2 regions of the Paenibacillus sp. FW126-R14 genome follow, and region 2 is predicted to be linked to the other one. Evidence: riboswitches for the same ligand, from Rfam matches in the RefSeq annotation. Region 2 holds a riboswitch; the other holds the start of a gene.
What was found. A riboswitch is a leader RNA that binds a small molecule or an ion and turns the genes downstream of it on or off. The one in region 2 is predicted to bind cobalamin.

Region 1 (10,794 bases), on a different contig from region 2:
CTGCCTCGTCTCAGGCGGCTTTTTTGGTTTTTTCGCGGGAAACTTCGATTATACACAAATTATCTGAAAATTAGGTGAGCGGAGTAATTGAATTAGGACAGCAATTCATTGTAAGATTAAAGGATGAACGAATACGATTACAGAAAGGTTGGTTAACCATGGATGCTTTGAAGCTTAAAATTCTCGAACTACTGAAAGAAGACGCCCGCCGGAGTGCGGAACTCATCGCCACAATGCTAGGAACGGCGGAGGACGAGGTGGCGCGAGCGATAAGCGAGATGGAAGCGGATAAGGTCATCGTCAAGTACGCCACAGTCGTAAATTGGAGCAAAGTGGATGACGAAAAGGTTACTGCCCTGATTGAAGTGCAAATTACGCCTGAACGCGGACGCGGGTTCGACGCAATTGCGGAACGGATTTACTTATATCCAGAGGTCAAGTCCGTGTATCTTATGTCGGGCGCATATGATTTACTTGTTGAAGTGGAAGGCCATTCCCTTAAACAAGTCGCTTCTTTCGTATCTAACAAACTATCGCCGATTGATCGCGTGCTTTCAACCAAAACGAATTTTATCTTAAAAAAATACAAACAAGACGGCATCATTTTCGAGGATCAAGCAGATGATCATCGGATGCTGGTCTCTCCGTAAGGAAGAGGTATCGCCATGATCAAAAATGAGACAATTATAGAGCCGAGCAAAGTAAAATCGATGCAGGAGTATCTTGCACCTGCCGTACGTGAAATGAAGCCTTCAGGCATTCGGAAGTTTTTTGATTTGGTAAACAACAGCAAGGATGATATTATTTCTCTCGGCGTTGGCGAACCGGACTTCTCTACCCCGTGGCACGTCCGTGAGGCTGCGGTGTATTCCTTGGAGCGTGGCAGAACCAAATATACGCCAAACTCAGGTATTCCTGAGCTTCGTGAAGCCATTGCCGAATATTTGCATACGTCATTTAAGGTGAAATATGAGCCGTCGAACGAAGTCTTAGTGACCGTCGGGGGCAGCGAAGCGATTGACTTGGCCCTGCGTGCCTTGGTCACTCAGGGAGACGAGATTTTGATTCCGGAGCCTTGCTATATTTCATACTCGCCAATTACAAGTATTAGCGGAGGTGTTCCCGTCGGAATCGAAACCTTCGCTAAGGATCAATTCAAGCTAACGGAGAAGGCGCTTCGCGATGCGATTACGCCGCGTTCCAAAATTTTAATTCTGTGCTATCCGAGCAATCCGACAGGCGGTATCATGACTTATGAGGACTGGCTGCCGATTGCTAAAGTGGTGGAAGAGAACGATCTTATCGTCATTTCGGATGAAATTTATGCGGAATTGACTTATGGCCAGAAACATGTGAGCTTTGCGGCTGTTCCCGGTATGAAGGACCGTACGATTTTGGTTAGCGGGTTCTCCAAAGCTTTTGCGATGACAGGCTGGAGAATGGGCTATGCCTGCGGTCATCAAGAAATTATTTCGGCTATGACCAAAATCCATCAATATACCGTCATGTGCGCACCGGTTATGGGTCAGGTTGCCGCGCATGAAGCTTTGACGAATGGTTTGGAAGAGAAAGACCGCATGATAGAGTCTTATAATCAACGGAGACGTTTGGTGGTCAAGGGTTTTCGCGACATCGGACTTGAGTGTCATGAACCACAAGGAGCTTTCTATGCATTCCCAAGTATTAGCGCTACAGGGCTAACTTCAGATGAATTTGCCCAGAGGCTTTTGTTCGAAGCTAAAGTCGCTGCCGTACCGGGAGATGTCTTTGGATTAGGCGGAGAAGGCTTCCTGCGCTGCTCTTATGCCTACAGCGTTTCTCAACTGAATGAAGCACTGGAGAGAATCGGAAAATTTCTGAGAAAATTGTAATTCTACTCTAAAAATCTATGTTCATTATGGCTGAAAGCTGGTATTCTTGTAGTAAGGAGGGATGAGCATGGCTTTTTTGGAATACCAACTATCTACCTATCGAAAACATATGCAAATTAATGAACAAGATTTCGGACAACGTTGGTTGACTAAGCATGCTAAGAGACGTAACTCCCTGAACTTACTGGAAGAAGAGATACATTCTCTGCGGCGCAGGCTGGAGCAGATGGTTCTTGACGGGGAAGAAATGACATCGGATTCCGTCGTAGAACTCAGTACGATACTTGATCTCAAAATAAATGAATATATGAATGATGGAAAGAAAAGTCGGTGAAAACCGGCTTTTCTCGCGACTATCGATATATTTAGATCATACGGAGGTACTTTTACAACATGAAATTGAAATTGCTGTTGGTAATGCTGATGTCGACGCTTATGGTGCTGCTGGCGGGGTGCGGCGGACCGAAGCCGGATGTGTCTATATTTGTTATGGGTCAAAATGGTTTCCCGAGCGACGCAGGAGAGAAGCTTGAGGCGTCGTTAAAATCGAAGATCGGTGAGACTCCTACCATCAAGCTGAATACATCGCCTATTTTCTCTATGGAGAAAATGATCGTCGAGCTGGCGGCAGGAGGCAACGGCATCTTTATTTTGGCGGACGAGCAGTTCAAGGGATTGAGCAGCCAAGCTGGATTCGTTTCTTTGGACGAAACGATCAAGCCTGAGGATTACCCGGACGGGGTCATCGAAATTGCAGAAGAGGGCAAGCCTGCAGAGAAGCATCTGTATGGAATTCCGCTCGCAGGAAACAAGTGGATGAAGGAACAAGGCTTTGAAGGCAAAGGGCTTGTTGCTTTCATTCCTGTCAATGCGCCGAAGCTGGAAGAAGCAAAGCAAGTGCTTAAAGTGATTGCACAAAAGTAGCAAGACGTCTATAATCGACAAATAGATTGAGTGTCCAATATACAGCCATTGGTGCCGGCAAACGAATTCAGCAAACGCGCGAGTGTTTCGAACCATTTGCCGCTTAAAAGGGAAGCCGGTTAAAGTCCGGCGCGGTCCCGCCACTGTAATCCGGAAGGTCAAATTTTGCCGGAAAGTCAGGATACCTGCCATGGTGCCGTTACGACATCCTTCGAGGAAAAGGATCGCGTTAAATCAGGAAGTGACCGGCAGGTTGCTGAACGCCGCGATTTATCGTCCCCTTTGTTCCTTAGGAGCAGAGGGGCTTTTTATTAGGATCAATCGAAATAAAATACGGTGAGAGAGAGGCTGCATCATGCAAATGCAAAAAAAATGGATGAAGAAAGCACTAATCCTGACGGTCGCCTTAACAACAGCCGTCAGCTTAGCGGCATGCGGTAAGAAAGAAGCGGAGATTACGAATCCGTCCAAGCTTGGCGGAGAGGGGACGAAAGCGCCTAGCGCAACAACAGCGCCTGCTCCTGCAAAAAAGACGGCCTATCCGTTGAAAGTTAAGGATGCAACAGGCAAAGAGTTCACTTTTGACAAAGCGCCAGAGCGGATTGCGTCTGTTTCCCCGGCAGAAACGGAAGCTTTGTTTGCCCTTGGATTAGATGCTAATATCGTAGGCGTATCTGATTTTGACGATTATCCCGAAGCAGCGAAGTCGAAGCCGAAACTAGGCAGTATCACAAAGCCTAACCAGGAAGCTTTAATCGCCACCAATGCAAGTATCGTATTCACAGGTGTCTCGATGAAAGCTGACACGGTGGAGAAGCTGCGTCAAATGAATATCAACGTGTTTAAAGTGGAGCCCAAAACGTTGGATGACGCAATGGCGAACATTGAAACGTACGGTTTAATTACAGATCGTCAGGAACAAGCGGAGAAAGTGGTCGCTAAGATGAAGGCGGACCGCCAGAAAGTTGTTAATGCGGTGAAAGACGTGAGGCAGGAAAATAAGAAAAAAGTTTATATTGAATTCAGCCCGGGCTGGACGGTCGGCAGCGGCGAATTCATGGATGAGTTGATCAAGTTATCCGGGGGCATTAATGTAGCAGGCGACGGAAAAGGCTGGTACCAAATCAGCGAAGAGAAAATCATTGCGCAAAACCCGGCTGTCATTCTGTTCGCGAACGGAGTTGTCGATAGCAAAAGCAAGAAGCCGCTGGATGAAATCATTCGTACAAGAAGCGGTTGGGATGCTATTGATGCTGTGAAAAATAAGCAGGTGGTCGGCTTAGATCAGAACATGCTCAGCCGTCCTGGACCGAGACTGACGGATGGACTGCTGGAAATGGCGAAAGGCATTTATCCCGAACTGGTGAAATAAATGAAAAGAAAACTAATGCTGTGGGGAGGAGTAGGAGGTATACTCCTTCTTCTTTCTATTTTGGCAAGTTTATCGGTGGGGACAGCCAATCTCCCAGTTCTTCAAATTGCGGGCATTCTGGGTAAACATATACCATGGATAGGTGACTATATCGATGCCAGTTGGCAGCAATCGGCGGAGCAGATCATCAATAAAGTGCGTTTCCCGCGCGTGCTGCTCGGAATTCTCGTAGGGGCGTCCCTCTCTGTGGCGGGTGCTGCCTTCCAGGGCGTTCTGCGGAATCCGCTTGCTGATCCTTATGCACTCGGTGTTTCTTCCGGCGCATCGGTTGGAGCGGCATTTTTAATCTATTTCGGACTGCAGATGGCTTGGTTTGGCCAGTGGTCTATTCCGATTGTTGCGTTTGTCACGGGACTCCTGTCACTGTTCTTGGTTCTTAGGCTGGCTCAAATCGACGGAAAGTTGAAGATGGAGACGCTTATTTTGTCAGGTGTCGTCATGCAGGCTTTTCTTGGCGCGATCGTATCCTTCATGGTGTCCATTTCCAAACAAGTCATCAATGAAATTATTTTTTGGCTAATGGGCAGCTTGGCCATGCGGGGATGGCCGTACATCACGATTATTTCGCCTTACTTGATTATAGGCTTAGTTGTACTGCTTAGTTATGCACGATCTTTGAATTTACTGGCGCTGGGAGAGCGGCAGGCCGCCCATCTTGGGGTGAATGTAGAACGAACAAAGTTGATAGTGCTCATTGTCGCTACCTTCATCACGGCAGCAGCTGTATCCGTAGCCGGGGTCATCGGTTTTGTCGGACTTATCGTTCCGCATTTGGTGCGTCTGCTGGTGGGTCCGGATTATCGTCTTATTATTCCGTTATCTGCGATTGGCGGCGGTATCTATGTTTTGTGGGCGGATACGCTTGCTCGTACGCTGCTTAGTCCGACGGAGATTCCCCTCGGTGTCATAACGGCGTTTTTGGGCGCTCCGTTCTTTGCTTATTTGCTTCATAAGGATAAGAAAACGTTAAGAGGTTGAACAAGATGATTAAAGTGGAGCAGCTTTCTCAAAGTTTTCATGAACGTCAAGTACTTGATAATTTGAGCTTTGAGGTCAAACACGGTGAGTTTTTTGGCATTATAGGGCCTAATGGAAGCGGGAAATCGACGCTGCTTCGCCTTCTTTCCGGGATTGATGCGGTAAAAAGAGGATCGGTCCTGCTGGATGACCGGCCTGCATCTTCCTATTCGCGAAAAGAACTGGCTAGATGGCTGGCTGTTCTGCAGCAAGATGCTTTGCCGCCAGTTGGCTTTACCATTCGTGAAGTTGTGGAAATGGGCCGCTACCCCTTCCAGAATTGGCTTGGCGAGGATACGGCCGAGGCTGAGCAATTAATTGAGGGGATCATCCGGAAGCTGCATTTGGAACCGCTCGTGGAACGTACGATTGAGCGTCTCAGCGGCGGAGAGCGGCAGCGGGTAGCGCTTGCTAAAGTGATGGCTCAGCAGCCGCGCTTGCTGATGCTGGATGAGCCTACGACTTTTCTGGACATCGGATATCAAGTGCAAATGATGGACTACATTCGGGAATGGCAGCGCGAATCGCAGCTAACGGTTGTAGCTGTCCTGCACGATTTGAATTTGGCAGCCCAATATTGCACCAGACTGATGGTGGTACATAACGGTATGCTGGCAGCGATAGGAACGCCCCATGAGATCATTACCAGCAAGCTGATTACAGAGGTCTACGGAACAGAGCCTATTGTTCTGCAACACCCTGTCAACCAAGCGCCACAAATTTTATTGCAGCCTGAAAAGTACGAATAAGCAATGGAGGAATGAAATGTGAGCAACTTGCAAGCTATAATTGACGCTATCGAACCCATTCATGCAGAGAAGGTAAATGAAGCGAACCATCATTTGAATCAATTAACCAAACCTCAGGGCAGCCTAGGGAAATTGGAAGATATTGCGCGTCAAGTTGCCGGGATTACCGGAGAGGTCAAGCCTGTTTTTGATAAAAAAGCGGTCATTGTGATGGCTGGCGACCATGGCGTTTGCGAAGAAGGCATCAGCGCGTTCCCGGCGGAAGTTACGCCGCAGATGGTGCTGAACTTCCTTCATGGCGGTGCGGCGGTTAACGTACTTGCCAGACACGCGGGAGCAGACGTAGTATGCGTGGACATGGGAGTCAATGCAGATTTGGAACACACGCATCTGGTGTCGCGCAAGGTCAGGAAAGGATCTCGCAACATGGCGCGTGAAGCGGCATTGACGCTGGAAGAAGCGGTACAAGCCATAGAAACGGGCGTGCAAATTGTGGATGAGCTGGCGGAGAAGGGGTACCGTCTCTTCGCTACCGGCGAGATGGGGATTGGCAATACAACGGCCAGCGCAGCCATGTTATGCGCGCTGGCAGGCGTAGACGCCGAAATATCCGTAGGCCGCGGAACAGGCATTGACGATGCCAAGATGCTGCACAAGCAAGCGGTCGTCAACAGGGCATTGGACGTGAACGGGCTGCGCCCGGCGAAGGACAATGCGGCGGACCGCTCAAGCGGAGACTACGCGCTTGAGGTATTGAGCAAAGTCGGCGGATTGGAGATCGCCGGACTGGTAGGCGTGATTCTTGGCGCAGCGAAGAATCGTTGCCCGGTTGTCGTCGACGGCTACATCTCGTCGGCGGCGGCGCTCGTGGCGAGCCGGTTGGCGCCGCTAAGCGCGCCGTACATGCTCGCCTCGCACTTATCGCAGGAGCAGGGGCATGTGAAGATGCTCGAGGCTGTCGGCCTCTCTGCGATGCTGCAGATGGATATGCGCCTGGGCGAAGGAACAGGCGCGGTGCTTGTCTTTAACTTGATCGAGGCCGCAGGCAAGATCATGAGAGAGATGGCGACATTCGAAAGCGCAGGCGTGTCGCGAGAGTAGGCAGCAGGGAAGGAGGCGAAGGCGCCATGGCGGTTTTGGTAACGGGCGGCGCGCGCAGCGGCAAAAGTTCGTTCGCCGAGAAGCTTGCGATGCAGAGCAGCGAGCGGGGGATTTATATCGCGACCTCCCACATCTACGATGAGGAAATGAGGGAGCGGGTTGGTCTGCACCGGCAGACGAGGCTCAACTCCGGGTATCCGTGGGATACCCGGGAGGAGCCGTTCCGGCTGTGCGGGCTCTTGAACCAACTGGACGAGAGCGGCGAGGAGGCCGTTGTGTTGGTCGATTGCTTAACGCTCTGGTTAAGCAACTGGCTGCTCCGGTATGAAGGAGAAGAGAATGCTTCAGCGCTGGTTATGGATTGTGTCGAGGAGCTGGTAGATACCGTCTCCCGCTACCGCGGACAGCTCATTCTGGTGACGAATGAGGTCGGAGACGGCATTGTGCCGGAATATCCGCTTGGCCGCAGGTTCCGCGACTTGGCGGGGCGGATGAATCAGCGTTTAGCCGAAGTGTGCGAGAGAGTGTTTCTCGTAACGGTCGGTATCCCCATCGAGTTAAAAAGCATTGCATACCGGCTCGGTGAAGGCAAAGGCGAAGGCAAAGTCGGAGGCAAGCAGTCTTAGAAGCATGGAACGGTGATGACTATGTGGATTTATTCCTGGCAGGAGATCGTCAGTATGACGGCTGCTGCCATTGTATTAGATTGGATCATTGGCGATCCGAAATGGCCGACACATCCGGTTATTCTCGTCGGCCGCTGGATACGCTGGATGGAAGGCGCGCTGCGCAAAGAAGGCGATAGCCCGAAAAGGTTGAAGATAAAAGGCGTTCTGCTTGCAACTACTACTGTGATGGTAAGCTTCTGCTGTGTGCTTGTCATCATTCTGGCAGCGCGTGCGGTCAACGAATGGTTGGGCTACGCGGTCAGTACGTGGCTGATTTCAACGACGATTGCCATTAAGGGACTGAAGGATGCCGCTTATCTCGTGTACAATCCGCTGCGCAAAGGCGAACTTGCCGATGCCCGGAAGTACACGGGCTACATCGTTGGCCGTGATACGGATGCGCTCGGCGAAGAAGAACTGACACGCGCGGTCGTCGAGACCGTGGCGGAGAATATCGTGGACGCGGTGATTTCGCCGCTCTTCTACGCGCTGATCGGCGGAGCTCCGCTCGCTATGCTGTACCGGGCATCGAATACGCTGGATTCGATGGTCGGCTACCGAAATGACCGTTACCGTCATTTCGGTTGGGCGTCGGCCCGCTGGGACGACGCTATGAACTGGATTCCGGCCCGGCTGACCGGCCTCCTGCTGATCCTCGTCGCCCTGCTGCAGCGGGGCCTCTCGGCGAAGCGCGCAGCGGCGGCGATTCGCCGCTTCGCGCACCTGCACCCCAGCCCGAACAGCGGAATTCCGGAGTCGGCGGTCGCCGGGGCACTCGGAATTGAGCTTGGCGGGCTGAACGTCTATGGCGGCGTCGCAAGCGAACGCGCCCGTCTGGGCTGGCCGCTGCGTCCGCGGACGCAGCAGGATATCGTCTACGCCGTCAGGATGCTCTACGGCGTCAGCTTTGTAGTGATGGGAGGATTGCTGTGCCTACTGCTCGTATTGTTCTAGATTGGCTGCGTGCTTGCATCGCAGCCTTTCAATTTCTAACCCGTTTGCCGATTCCCGTGCAAATTAATTATACAAACCTAGTCTTCCGGCGCAGCGTGATTTTCTACCCGTTAGCCGGCAGCGTGATCGGTCTTCTGCTGCTCCTGGCAGGAGAAGGGCTGAGCCTGTTTCTGCCCGCACTGCCGGCAGCGGTGCTGCTTCTTGGGCTTTGGATCGTTGCAACAGGCGGCCTGCATCTGGATGGGCTCATGGATACGGCTGACGGTATTCTTAGCCACCGGTCCCGCGAACAAATGCTTGAAATTATGAAGGACAGCCGAGTAGGAGCGATGGGCGTCATCATTGCTGTCCTTCACCTGCTGCTCAAGTTTTCGCTCCTTTATACCTTATTGGAGTTGAAGAACACGGGTGAATCCGATAACGGTCTTATTTTGTTAGCCATCGTTCCGATCTGGAGCCGGTGGTTTATGACAGCGGCTATTCAGCGCTGGCCCTATGCCCGGAAAGAATCGGGGCTGGGCAGCTTTTTCCAAGGCGTGAGCAGAGGACATGTGATCACTTCATTTTTAGTCGCCCTGTTTACAACTACTATTTTCGCTGGATTCGCTTTTACAGGGATCGGCTCGGTTATTTGGCCTGTACTGATCTGTTTTTCCAGCATCACATGGATAGCAGGTTGGTTCATGGCGGCTTACATGAGCCGCAAATTAGGGGGACTTACCGGCGATACGTACGGCGCTTTGAATGAGCTGCTGGAAGCTGTGCTGCTGCTCGGCGTCGTTGTGTTTGCAACACATTTTGCAACTTAGTAAAGAAGGGAGAGGAATTCATGCTAGAACGCTATGGACATGGAGGCGATCTCTGGACCGCAGAAGAAGCATTCGGCCGGCCCAAGGACGAATTTCTCGATTTTAGCTCGAATATGAACCCGCTGGGTCCTCCTTCTGCTGTTCAGCAAATCTTGACGGACGCATGGCGGGATATCGTCAAATATCCAGACCCAGCTGTGCGCGAATTGCGCAGCAAGCTTGCGCGCAAATATGATATCCCGATGGAGAGCATATTGGTTGGCAACGGGGCGGCAGAGTTGATCGATTTGACTGCGAGAGTGCTGAGACCTTCCATGACTGGATTAGTGAGACCGTCTTTTAGCGAGTACGAGGAAGCGATTCATAAATCAGGCGGCGGCATTTACAATATCCCGCTGCGATCCGCTTGCCAATTTGAGCTGCAGCAGCACGATGTAGAAGCCGCTTTGCCGGCTGTGGATCTCTTTTTTCTGGGACATCCGAATAATCCGACAGGCAAGCTGATTCCCCGTCATATCGTGGATCAACTTGTGAAGAGCGGGCGCAAATGCGTGATCGACGAGGCTTTCATGGATTTTGTGCCAAATGAGCAGGAGCACTCGCTCTTGAAATTGGCTTCGACGAGCCGGCAGCTTTTCGTTATTCGCTCGATGACGAAATTTTACTCCATCCCGGGGATTCGGTTAGGTTTTATGGTGGCGCATCCGGATGCGATTCGGGAGATAAGCCGGCAGCAAGTGCAGTGGAGCGTTAATTATTTGGCTCAACGCATCGGTGCGGCTGTGCTGGAGGACGAAGCGTTTGAGCGAAACAGCCGGCTTTGGCTGCAGGAAGAGAAAGCCTGGCTCATCGGACAGCTGAGGCAATTGGGCTTGGATGCGGTGACCACCGAAGTGAATTTTGCGCTATTTTCCTTTCCTGAGGGGATGGGCATAACCGTGAAGCAGGCGCAAAAGCATATGGGGCAGCAGGGCATTTTGATCAGGGACGCCTCCCTCTTTGAGGGCTTGAATGAACGATACTGCCGTGTTGCCATTCGGCTTCGCGGGGATAATGAGCGGTTAATCGAGGGGCTGCGTCTCATGCTGGCAGCTCTGGCGCAGAATCGAGGACAATATGAGGACTAGAACGGCGGCACGGGCAGCAACGCTGATGATTCAAGGGACAGCTTCGGATGTCGGTAAAAGTATTCTAACGGCAGCGCTATGCCGTATTCTCGTTCAGGACGGCTGGCATACTGCGCCATTCAAGTCGCAAAATATGTCTCTC
Region 2 (10,794 bases):
GCGATCCTAGCCGTCAGTGCATCCTTGTTAGCTGTTTGTATAAAGCCGGGACTCCACTCGTCGCCCCCCAGCGATGCTCCAAAGCCATACACAGTAAACTGAGTCCGCACGACGTCGCCATCATGAGGAATATAGTCGGACATCCCTACATTTGGGAAAGCATTATTTACGGCATACATCCACCCAGACATAGATGTATAATCGAATTCTCCCAGCCACTGCTCATTATTCTTTGTTCCTAATTGAACTCCATCCGCATTCATTTGCTCTTTGATATAATTGGGCACATTTACTTGAGTGCTAGCGTCTTTAATCCTAGATAAGTAAAAACGTTCTTCAATAGTTCCGGTATGCAGTATATTATCCTCACCCAAAACGCGCGTGAGTACAGCTGCTACATTTTCACCTTCGTAAAAAGGAACTTTAACCGGCTCTTTAAAATAACCTTGCCCTAAAGTAAATTTCTCAACGGAAAGCGTTAGATTCCCAACCGGAATGGCCGGTACCGTACTTACAGTCAATGGCTGAGTAGCTCTGACGATTCCCGGTGCTGATTTCGCACGATAATCCGTAACTTCAAGCGAGTAATTTCCTGCACTTACGCCTTTGTCAAATGCAGCTATACCGCTCGGATTCGTTACGATGGCTGTCCCACCGACAGTTACTTTCACACCGCTAGCCGGAGAGTTAATAAATTGGTTATTTGTCCAATCATAAGTGCTCTTCGTTACCGTAACAGAGAAAGGCTGGTTGGCCTTGACATCACCTGGTTGAATCGAAATGGATTGAACCAATTGCGTAGTAAAATCACCGTAATACACACTAACTTGGTCATTGCTTTCTAATTCAAACTGATCCATGCCTACAGCAGGTATGATCCATTGTCCTTGACGCTTGACGGCAAAGTTCCATCCATCATAGCCGTTAAATAGTCCTGCGTGTATTCCATCAATTCCTGTCACATACGGACCATAGGGTGAATTTTCAATGACTAATGGAATTTGGGCTTTGCTTAAATCAGCTTGCAGCGCTTCTAACGCATTTGAACCTTCCGCCACTCCTTCGTGGATAAGACCTTGCGGTCCTTCGACGTGAAGCGCAACTGAAACAGGTCCTTGATTCGCAGCGAAAACTGGATTAGCTGGCGCAATGACGTTGAATAATACAGATAATGTCATTACTAATGCTAAAAAGGACGACATAGCTTTACGATGCAATTTGCTTAACATACTGTTCTTATCTCTCCTTCAAGTTTCTTAAAAAGCAAAAAAAGGCAAACCCCACAGGTGGGGTTTACCTTTGATTCCAACATAAAAAAACTACATGCGTATGCCAAAAATGACATAGCAATGCCAACTAATTTCTCACCCCCCGGAGAAACAGTGCGACAAGCAAAATAGGCAGGTATCCTGGCTCATGCATCCTCGTAAACTTTTCGCCTTCCCATCCCCTCAAGTGGGGACAGTGGCCTGATAGAAAAGCAACTCCGCATTTACAGTGGCGGGACCGCGCAGGTGTTGCACCTGACTTCCCTTTTAAGCACTTTCGTCTTTGTGATCGATTGTACACCTTATTTGCATTTATTTAGTTATACTGCCCATACTAGCTGTTAATCTTTTATTTGTCCAGTAGATTCATAGGATGATCCTTAACCCATTCGGAGGCAATCAAATATACTTTGTCTTTCATTAAGGGGCTAAATGTTGGATCATTCATAATCTCAAACTGTTTCGGAATGGCATCTGCCAGCATGACAGCGTCAGTTTCAAACCCGCCCGGCAGCTCTCTAAGCCTCCTAACCTTTGCAGCATAAATATTTTTCACAAAGGCAAGATGATCTTTTTCGAAAATCAAATATTGTCCAATCCTTTCAATCGAATCGAGTTCTCCTCCAGCCTCTTCATACATCTCCCTGATCACCGTTTGCAGATCGGTCTCCCCTTCTTCCCTGCTCCCTCCAGGCAATTCCCAACCGCGACAACGATGTTTAACAAGAACCAATTTCCCTTGAAAGAAAGCAAAAATCAGGACACAATTCGCTTCTTCCATTAGACATTCCTTGGATAATAGTATATTTTGATTTGGCAAAGCTCCGGAAAACTCATAAATCACGATGACCACCAACTTACTTTTTGTGAGATACTTTTAAACACTTCTACTAAATAAAAAAAGTATTTGATCCGAAGATCAAATACTGTGCCCAAATTTAAGGCAAAATAGGATATGCTCCCTCGCGGTTCGCTCTCTTAGTAGCTCAAGCCCGGATAAAGTGGGAATTGTGCTGTCAGATCATTTACCATACCGCGCACTTTATTGTGCACCGCTTCATCCGATGGATTTTTCAATGTCAGAGCTATGATTTTGGCAATTGTTTTCATAGCTTCTTGATCCATGCCGCGGGCCGTAACTGCCGGAGTACCGATCCGAACTCCGCTTGTAATCATCGGTTTAGCGGGGTCGAACGGAATCGCGTTTTTGTTCACCGTTACTCCGACTTCATCCAGCAAGTGTTCAGCTTCTTTTCCGCTGATGTTAAGACTGCGCAGGTCGATCAGCATCAGATGGTTATCCGTACCTCCGGATACAAGATCAACACCTTCTGCCAGAAGTTCTTCTGATAATGTTTTGGCGTTATTAATAACATTTTGAGCATACGTTTTAAAAGCCGGTTGGAGCGCTTCGCCAAAAGCAACGGCTTTAGCGGCGATGATATGCATCAAAGGTCCGCCTTGCGTTCCGGGGAATACGGCTTTATCAATCGCTGCAGCCCAAGGCTTGCGGCAAAGAATCATACCGCCGCGGGGGCCGCGAAGCGTTTTATGCGTAGTCGTCGTAACGAAATGGGCGTATGGAACAGGGCTAGGATGTAACCCTGCTGCAACCAGCCCGGCAATGTGAGCCATGTCCACAAAGAACAACGCGCCTACATCATTCGCGATCGAACCTAAAGCTTCGAAATCAATGGTGCGTGGATATGCGCTGGCACCGGCCACGATCATACGGGGCTTATGCTTGAAGGCCAATTTACGAACCTCGTTATAATCGATATACCCATCGCTTTCTCTGACTCCGTAAGGAATAAAGTTATACAAGATACCGGAAGCATTAACGGGACTGCCATGCGTCAAGTGACCGCCATGCGCCAGATTCATGCCAAGAACCGTATCTCCGGGTTGAAGAGCGGCCAAATAAACAGCCAAATTCGCTTGTGCTCCGGAATGCGGCTGCACGTTTGCGTGCTCAGCGCCGAATAATTCTTTTGCACGATCACGCGCGATGTCCTCAACGATATCGACATGCTCGCAGCCACCGTAATAGCGTTTACCTGGGTAGCCTTCTGCATATTTGTTTGTCAAGACTGTTCCCATCGCTTGCAAAACAGCTTCACTAACAAAGTTTTCTGAAGCGATCAATTCGATTTTGTCGCGTTGACGGCCAATCTCCAAATTCATAGCTTCTACAATTTTAGGATCTTGTTGACGTAATTGCTCCACAGTAACTTTCTCCTTAAAATAAGATTGTTTCTATTCGTTTAAAAGCTTTACAGATCTTAGTTTGAATCCGTATGTTTTACACGAGCAATTTTCGTCGCTTCCACCATGTTGCGTAAAGAAGCAACGGTCTCTTCCTGTCCGCGGGTTTTCAGACCGCAATCCGGATTGATCCAGAACAACTTAGGATCCAATACACGCAGAGCGCGTTCGATCATACTCGTCATTTCGTCGATACTCGGAACCCTCGGGCTATGAATATCGTATACCCCTAAACCGATGCCCAGCTTATAAGTATTCAATTCGAAGCTATGAATCAATTCGCCATGGCTGCGGGAAGTCTCAATGGAAATGACATCAGCGTCCATCGCTTCGATTGAATCAATCATGTCATGAAATTCGCAATAGCACATATGCGTATGAATTTGTGTTGTTTCCTGCACTGTGCAGGTTGCGATGCGGAAAGCTTTGACCGCCCATGCGAGATATTCGGCTTGTTCCTCTTCCTTCAGCGGGAGTCCTTCGCGCACGGCAGGTTCGTCGACCTGAATCATGCCGATGCCGGCGTTCTCAAGCGCCTCAACTTCTTGTCTAAGCGCATAAGCGAGTTGGTACGCAATATGTTCGCGCGGGATGTCTTCGCGGACGAACGACCAGTTCATAATTGTGATCGGTCCAGTTAGCATTCCTTTCACCGGACGGCTTGTGCGAGACTGTGCATACTTGGTTTCTTCGACAGTCATCTCTCCCGTGAAAGCGACATCCCCGAAAATTACCGGAGGCTTCACGCAGCGGGATCCGTACGATTGCACCCATCCGTTTTGTGTAAACACAAAGCCGGCAAGCTTTTCACCAAAAAATTCAACCATATCGGTACGCTCAAATTCCCCGTGAACGAGAACGTCTATTCCGATCTCCTCTTGAAGTTTGATCCAGATATCGATTTGCTCCCGAATGAACGCCGCATACTGCTCATGGCTCCACTCGCCTTTACGCCATAATTGTCGCGCTTTGCGAACTTCCGCAGACTGCGGGAAACTTCCGATGGTTGTAGTTGGAAAAAGCGGCAGCTGCCATTTGGCTTGTTGCGCGACATGACGCTCGGCGAAAGGACGGACACGTTCCGGCTGCTGAACGCGAAGTTCAGCGACCTTTTGCTGAATATCGCTACGGTTGCGGGCCTCCGATTGCTGAAGAGCTTGAAGCGCACGATCGCATTTCTCCAATTCCTCTGCGATCCCAGCGCTGCCTGAGGACAATGCTTTCGTAATCAAGACTAACTCATCCAGTTTTTCCTCGGCATAGGCGAGCGCATCTTTCAGTTCAGGAGCAAGCTTCGTCTCCCGCTCTGTCGTTACAGGGACATGTAGCAAGCTGCAAGAAGATTGGACAAGCAGTTGTTCGGTCGATACGAACTGATTGAGTTCTTCCAGCAACGCCAGTTTCCCACGAAGCGATGCTTTCCAGATCCCGCGCCCATCGATCACTCCCGCGCCTAATACTTTGTCTGCCGGGAATCCGAACGTTTTCAACGACTCTAAGTTACCGTTAAGGCCATGGACGAAATCCAGACCAATCCCCTTGACTGGCAGGGAGATAATGTCAGCGTAGCGATCTACAGCTTCAAAATAAGTCTGCAGCACAATATTCAGGTTTGGCACGGATGCGGCAAACGTTTCATAAATCGTTTTAAGTCTCGCAATGTCAGCATCTTTCAGCTTTGTTACAAGAATCGGCTCATCGATTTGAACCCATTGCACGCCTTCTTCAGCAAGCTCTTGAAGAATCTGAACGTACAGCGGAAGCAACCGGTCCAACCAAGCATCTGTTTCCGCTGCACTGTATCCTTTGGATAGCTTCAAGAAAGTTAATGGACCCACGATAACCGGTTTTCCTTCGATACCGAGCTTTTCCTTCGCTTCCCGGTAGGCAGCTAATGGCTTGTTCTCCGTAATGACAGGGGATGCATCTGTCAGTTCAGGTACGATATAGTGATAGTTGGTGTTAAACCATTTCGTCATCTCACTTGCAGCGGCATCCTTTGTACCCCGAGCAACTCCGTAATAGACGGACAAGGGGACAGCACCGCCCTCAAAAGCAAAACGTTTTGGGATAATGCCAAACATGGCGGCAGTATCAAGAATGTGATCATAATAACTAAAATCATTGACAGGAATCAGATCGATCCCCTTCTCCTGCTGCTTGCGCAAATGATTTAAGCGAATCTCCTGCAGCTGCAGCTGAAATTCCGATTCTTCAAGCTTGCCTGCCCAGAAAGCTTCAAGGGCTTTTTTCCATTCCCTATCAGCACCGATACGCGGGTATCCCAAAACACTGCTTCTGACCATCTAAAAAACTCCTCTACAATATGATAAGGAAAAGATATCATAAAGAAGGAGTTATAGAGTAACTGGATTTACCTATATCTAGATATAGGTAATAGCTATAACAAAGGTGTTATTGACATTCTAAGTTTTCAATAAAATATCGCCTCATGAATGTCATACAATACTACCTTTTGCGTAAAATATAGGATACAAGAATGACAGTAGGATTCAACCGAACAAAGAATTGCCGGCAATTAACAAAAGCATAATCCCACTCAGAATGGTCCCGAATTGGCCAACGGTGAAAGAACCAATCCGAATCCCCGCTACTTTTCGGCCGAGAACAACACCGAACCATACCGTAATGAAACTACCGAAAGCGGCGGTTAAGGATATAGCCAGAGGCGATAATCCAAGTAAACCTGCACCCAAGCCATTTGTAATTGCATTTACAGATAGCGCTACCCCCAGAATGAGTGCCTCACCTAAACCAATATCTCCCGATTTATCAACATCTGCCATTTCAGGATTCTTCAGAATTGATTTCATGGAGGCCGCATCATCCATTTCAATAGGTTTAACCTCTTTGGATACAGGTTGCTTCTTTCGTGGGAGGGCTAATAAAATAATGCGGATCCCCACAATAAACAATAGAAATGCACCTGCCAAGACAGGGTAAATACCTGGTAGAACTTGCGAAAGCCAATGTCCAGAAACAATCCCAAACATGCTAAAAAGAAAACAAATAATGGCGATTACGACATTAGAAGAAAAACCAATACGAGTACCACGAATCCCATAAGAGATTCCAACACCTAAATTATCCAAACTTGAAGATACGGCAAATCCCAGGATCAGAAGCCATGCTGTCATTGTATTTCACTCCTCCAACTGTTTACAGTCAGAGTATTGAAGATCCTGCAATAAAGTGCTTTTCCAAATAAAAAAATGTTGAGATTTTTTCAACACTAAGCCATAAGGGGTGAAACCATAGGATGTCCGACAAAAATAGGGAAGAAACGCTGGGACTTACGTTAACCGCTTTATTAAAAGCACGTTCCTTTTCAATGCGGAAACTAAGTTCACTCACGGGGATTGATACAGCTACCATTTCTCGAATCATCAGTGGAAAGCAAAAGGCTAAGCTCAACCATTTGGAAGCCTTTGCCTTCCATCTCGGAGTTCCAACCGCTCAGTTATTTCAAGCTGCAGGATTCGATATCACCATGCCTCAAGCTGAAACGCACTCGGACATATACACGTCCATAAGCAGTGTGCAAAAAATTTTGCAGTCCTCAAATTTAATTGATCATTCGTTCACAGCCGAACTTGTCCAGAAAGAACTGAGCAAGTATGAGCAGTATGCCCTAACAGAAGAAGGACGGCAAATCATCATCGACGACTTCCCTTCCAAAGTGGCAAGCGTCAATGGAGCCGGACCTTTCATTGACGGGCTTAAACAAATGTATCTGCAATTTTGCGAAAATGACAACACCTCAGAGAGACGTGCACTACTCGGCAGCGCACTGCTTTATTTTGTGATGTCCGCCGATCTTATTCCCGATTATGTTTTTCCACTCGGCTATTTGGACGATGCCATTGCCGTGCAATTGGTACTCGATCGTCTAAATCAATCTGACAATTAATTTGATGCAATGAATAAACTTTGTTCAATCCCCTTGCGTCAAAATTTTTATGCAATAAAATAAGTATGAGTATTTATGCTTTACTACGATCAGGGAGACACGGAGAATCATGGAGTTAAAGAACATCGTTGTGCCAAATCATAGAACCAGTGTCCGCTGGCGTTGGCTGAAAAAGACATTTCTTGCAATAGGCGCTTTTGTCATTATATGCTCGGTGCTCCTATTCATGACACCTTGGGGGATTGATCTTCGGACAAATCTTGCCGAGATGGTGATTAATACCCAGCACCGTGAATGGGCATGGGTTTTGGTTGGCGCCAAAAAGCGCGATGATATGGTTGATCAGATGCAGAAGCAAATCGATGTTTGGGGAGTCGACAAGCAGCATGATAGCTTGATCAAGCTGGACAAACGCAAACGAACAGCTAGTGAATTAATAAAGGTCGTTGACATTCAGGATGAAACTCACAAGAATCCTACTTGGCGCGGTAAAAAAATGTATGTTTACGATCCAAGAACAATCCGTCTTGTAACAACTAGCCATAAACAAGAGGGTGAAAAAATAACGGACATGGTCAAACGGACAGGTGCGCTTGCAGGCGTTAATGGCGGAGCGTTCGATGATCCCCAAGGCTTGGGCAATGGCTTTGCGCCGATTGGGTTTCTTATGTCAGGCGGCCAAGTCGTTCTTACGGAATATGACGGCAGCGTCAAGCAGCACGTTGTTGGGTTTACGAAGAACGGAATTTTGAAAATTGGCTTATATTCCATTGATGAGCTGATTAAGGATGGCGTTACCGATGCTGCCTTCTGGAAACCGCGCATTATCGAAGACGGCAAGGGACTCATCACCAGCGGAGACGGCGGGGCGGGACGCGATCCGAGGACGGCCCTTTGCCAGACAGGAAACGGAACGATCATCTTTCTCGTTATTGACGGACGCCAGCCGGGGTACAGCATGGGAGCTACACTAAAAGAAGTGCAAGATATCTTTCTATCGGAGGGATGCCTGAATGCGGGCTTTCTGGATGGAGGGGCCTCATCCGAATTAGTCGCTGACAGCAAACTGCAGACAAAGCCTGCAAGTCGTTACGGCGAACGCCGCTTGCCTGACGGTTTCCTGGTATTGGCGGATCCAAGCAGCTATAAAGCAGACAACATGTGGGAAGGTCTAACGAAGATCGATGCTGGCGGTGCCTATGACAATCCTGGATTCCAGCAGGAGCAAGCTAAGCTGCATGCGAAAGCGGAGCATAACTCCCCACCACCAAAGCCAACAGCAACCCACAAACCACAAGCTGGCAAAGGACTTGATCAGTCCCCAGCAACGACACCAAGAACTTCGTCGCCGAGCCCTGCGCCTACCAAAGGCAAATCGGCAGCTAAACCTACTCCGAGCAGCAGCCCGAGCGAGGAAAAGACAAGCTCTTCGAACAAGAAATAAGGAAAACTAACCAATTAAAAACTGCTTCTCAGTAGATTATCTACTAGGAAGCAGTTTTTTTGTGCTTACTTTTACTTTTGTATTGCCAACGCTCTAAGTATGACAGTTACGGCTTTAGCCCGGGTCGTGTTCGCCTGCGGTCTCACTGTATTATCTTCATATCCATTTACCAATCCTTTGGAAATGGAGGTCTCAAGAGCCGAACGAGCCCAGCCGGATACCAACGAGCGATCCGAATAATCGATGTTCTTGGCAACCGGATCGATCTTTGCCGCACGAATTACGATGGCTGCCATTTGCTCTCTTGTTATGAAATCGTCAGGCCCAAAAGTCTGTTCCGAATAGCCGTTAACAACACCAAGTGCTGCTGCAGTTGCAATCGCGCTTTTTGCCCAATGCGTTGATGTGTCTACAAAACTTTTTCCATCCTGAGCTTTGAGATTCATCGCTTTGACGATGATAGTAACGAATTCCGCTCGCGTAATTTTGTTGTCCGGTTTAAAAGAATTGTCCGGATATCCGTTGATCGCACCTTGTTTCACGAATTCGCGAATGCCGGCTTCGGCCCAATGTCCCTTGATATCGGTAAAACTAGCCCCTTCCGGATTGGCAGCTTTTTTATCGGACATCAGCACAGCAAATTTCGTGAAATGCTTGACAGATCCGGAAGCCGTCCCGCTCGCTGGATCCACTTGCTGATCGTCTAATTGCACCCATGTACGGGTTTGTTCATTGAACCAATATACGCCGACCAGCGACTTCGCAAAGTCCACGGCAGTCTTGTCGAAAGGCAATGTGAGAACAACGGATTTGTTAAAATCGCCATCTTTATCTTTTTTGATTTCGTAGACACCGCTTATTAATTTAAGAGATTTGTCAACAGGCAGCATGGACGTATCGCTTAATTTATCGACAGTCACTTTCGTACTGCCAGTCAGTGCTCCAGCCGGCACTTCGATTTTTGCGCCATTTAAGGTTAACGTTCCGCCCTCAGTCGTAATCGTTCCTGTGTTGGATGGCGCCCCGCCTCCGCCTCCGCTGCTGCCGCTGCTTCCATCATTACTTCCAGTCGCAGGGGTATAGCTGGCAAATTTGGTAAAGTGCTTAGTCCAAACCGCAAGGTCGACGCCGACCTTTATTTTTGCATCTCCACCAGCCGTGATTGTCAAATCTGCCGCTGCTTGACTATCTTCCGAAATCGTGCCGGTAATGGGTGTAAAAACGCCATTTTTCACGTACCCGGCAGATTTATCCCCCTGGTTCGGAAGAAGTAGACGTACCGCTTTGTCGAAAGTCAGCGTAACATCCGGCGAGCCTACTTCAATGACGGCGCTCACGCTGCCACCGCTAATGGCTACGCTGCTGCTGCTCAGTACTTCCGGCAGCTTAATTGTACCATCCCAGCTATCGGGAGCCGTGATTTGGGTGCCTTGTGGAATAGAAACACCAATCGTACCTACAGAAGTGGCTGCTTGCACATCAACCAAAGGCAGCACCGCTTGCTTCGAACTGCCTACCGTGTTCGTTTCCACTTTAATCGACACATTGGCTGCATCGCTTGGAACAGCAATGCTTACAGGCTCAGTGCCTACTTGGATCGATTCGCCTGGAGCCGCTGTTTGCATAGCTGCTCTTTTAACAGCTAGGTTGTATTGCTTTTTTGTCACTCCATCTTGAGCGGTAACTTCGATGGAAACAGCATTAAGACCTTCTTTTAAATCAATATCCTTGCTTGTCATTGCTTCATTATTAATTTTCACAGCTGCCTGAACATCATCCGCAATTGCAGTAACGGTTACGAGGCTAACACGGTTAGCGACACTTGCCGTATAGTCAGTTTGATCAGCCGAGAAATCGATAGGAATGGAGCTCAATTGCAAAGATTT

Region 1: linked by a shared signal. The riboswitch ahead of AC3WRW_RS10195 (ABC transporter substrate-binding protein) and the one ahead of AC3WRW_RS04510 (S-layer homology domain-containing protein) in region 2 are both predicted to bind cobalamin.

What each region holds. Positions count from the first base shown of each region.
Region 1 is NZ_JBYTBS010000011.1:9,375-20,168, forward strand. It holds gene AC3WRW_RS10175 (Lrp/AsnC family transcriptional regulator) at 159-650, shown strand; gene AC3WRW_RS10180 (aminotransferase class I/II-fold pyridoxal phosphate-dependent enzyme) at 666-1,871, shown strand; gene AC3WRW_RS10185 (aspartyl-phosphate phosphatase Spo0E family protein) at 1,939-2,205, shown strand; gene AC3WRW_RS10190 (hypothetical protein) at 2,265-2,795, shown strand; cobalamin riboswitch at 2,861-3,002, shown strand; gene AC3WRW_RS10195 (ABC transporter substrate-binding protein) at 3,151-4,167, shown strand; gene AC3WRW_RS10200 (FecCD family ABC transporter permease) at 4,168-5,205, shown strand; gene AC3WRW_RS10205 (heme ABC transporter ATP-binding protein) at 5,211-5,993, shown strand; gene cobT (nicotinate-nucleotide--dimethylbenzimidazole phosphoribosyltransferase) at 6,012-7,094, shown strand; gene cobU (bifunctional adenosylcobinamide kinase/adenosylcobinamide-phosphate guanylyltransferase) at 7,121-7,720, shown strand; gene cbiB (adenosylcobinamide-phosphate synthase CbiB) at 7,742-8,716, shown strand; gene cobS (adenosylcobinamide-GDP ribazoletransferase) at 8,692-9,525, shown strand; gene cobD (threonine-phosphate decarboxylase CobD) at 9,546-10,652, shown strand; gene AC3WRW_RS10235 (cobyric acid synthase) at 10,642-10,794, shown strand, end outside.
Region 2 is NZ_JBYTBS010000004.1:254,078-264,871, forward strand. It holds gene AC3WRW_RS04510 (S-layer homology domain-containing protein) at 1-1,229, opposite strand, end outside; cobalamin riboswitch at 1,383-1,588, opposite strand; gene AC3WRW_RS04515 (NUDIX domain-containing protein) at 1,618-2,112, opposite strand; gene glyA (serine hydroxymethyltransferase) at 2,247-3,494, opposite strand; gene metE (5-methyltetrahydropteroyltriglutamate--homocysteine S-methyltransferase) at 3,551-5,839, opposite strand; gene ytaF (sporulation membrane protein YtaF) at 6,047-6,691, opposite strand; gene AC3WRW_RS04535 (DUF1232 domain-containing protein) at 6,814-7,464, shown strand; gene AC3WRW_RS04540 (phosphodiester glycosidase family protein) at 7,574-8,908, shown strand; gene AC3WRW_RS04545 (S-layer homology domain-containing protein) at 8,980-10,794, opposite strand, start outside.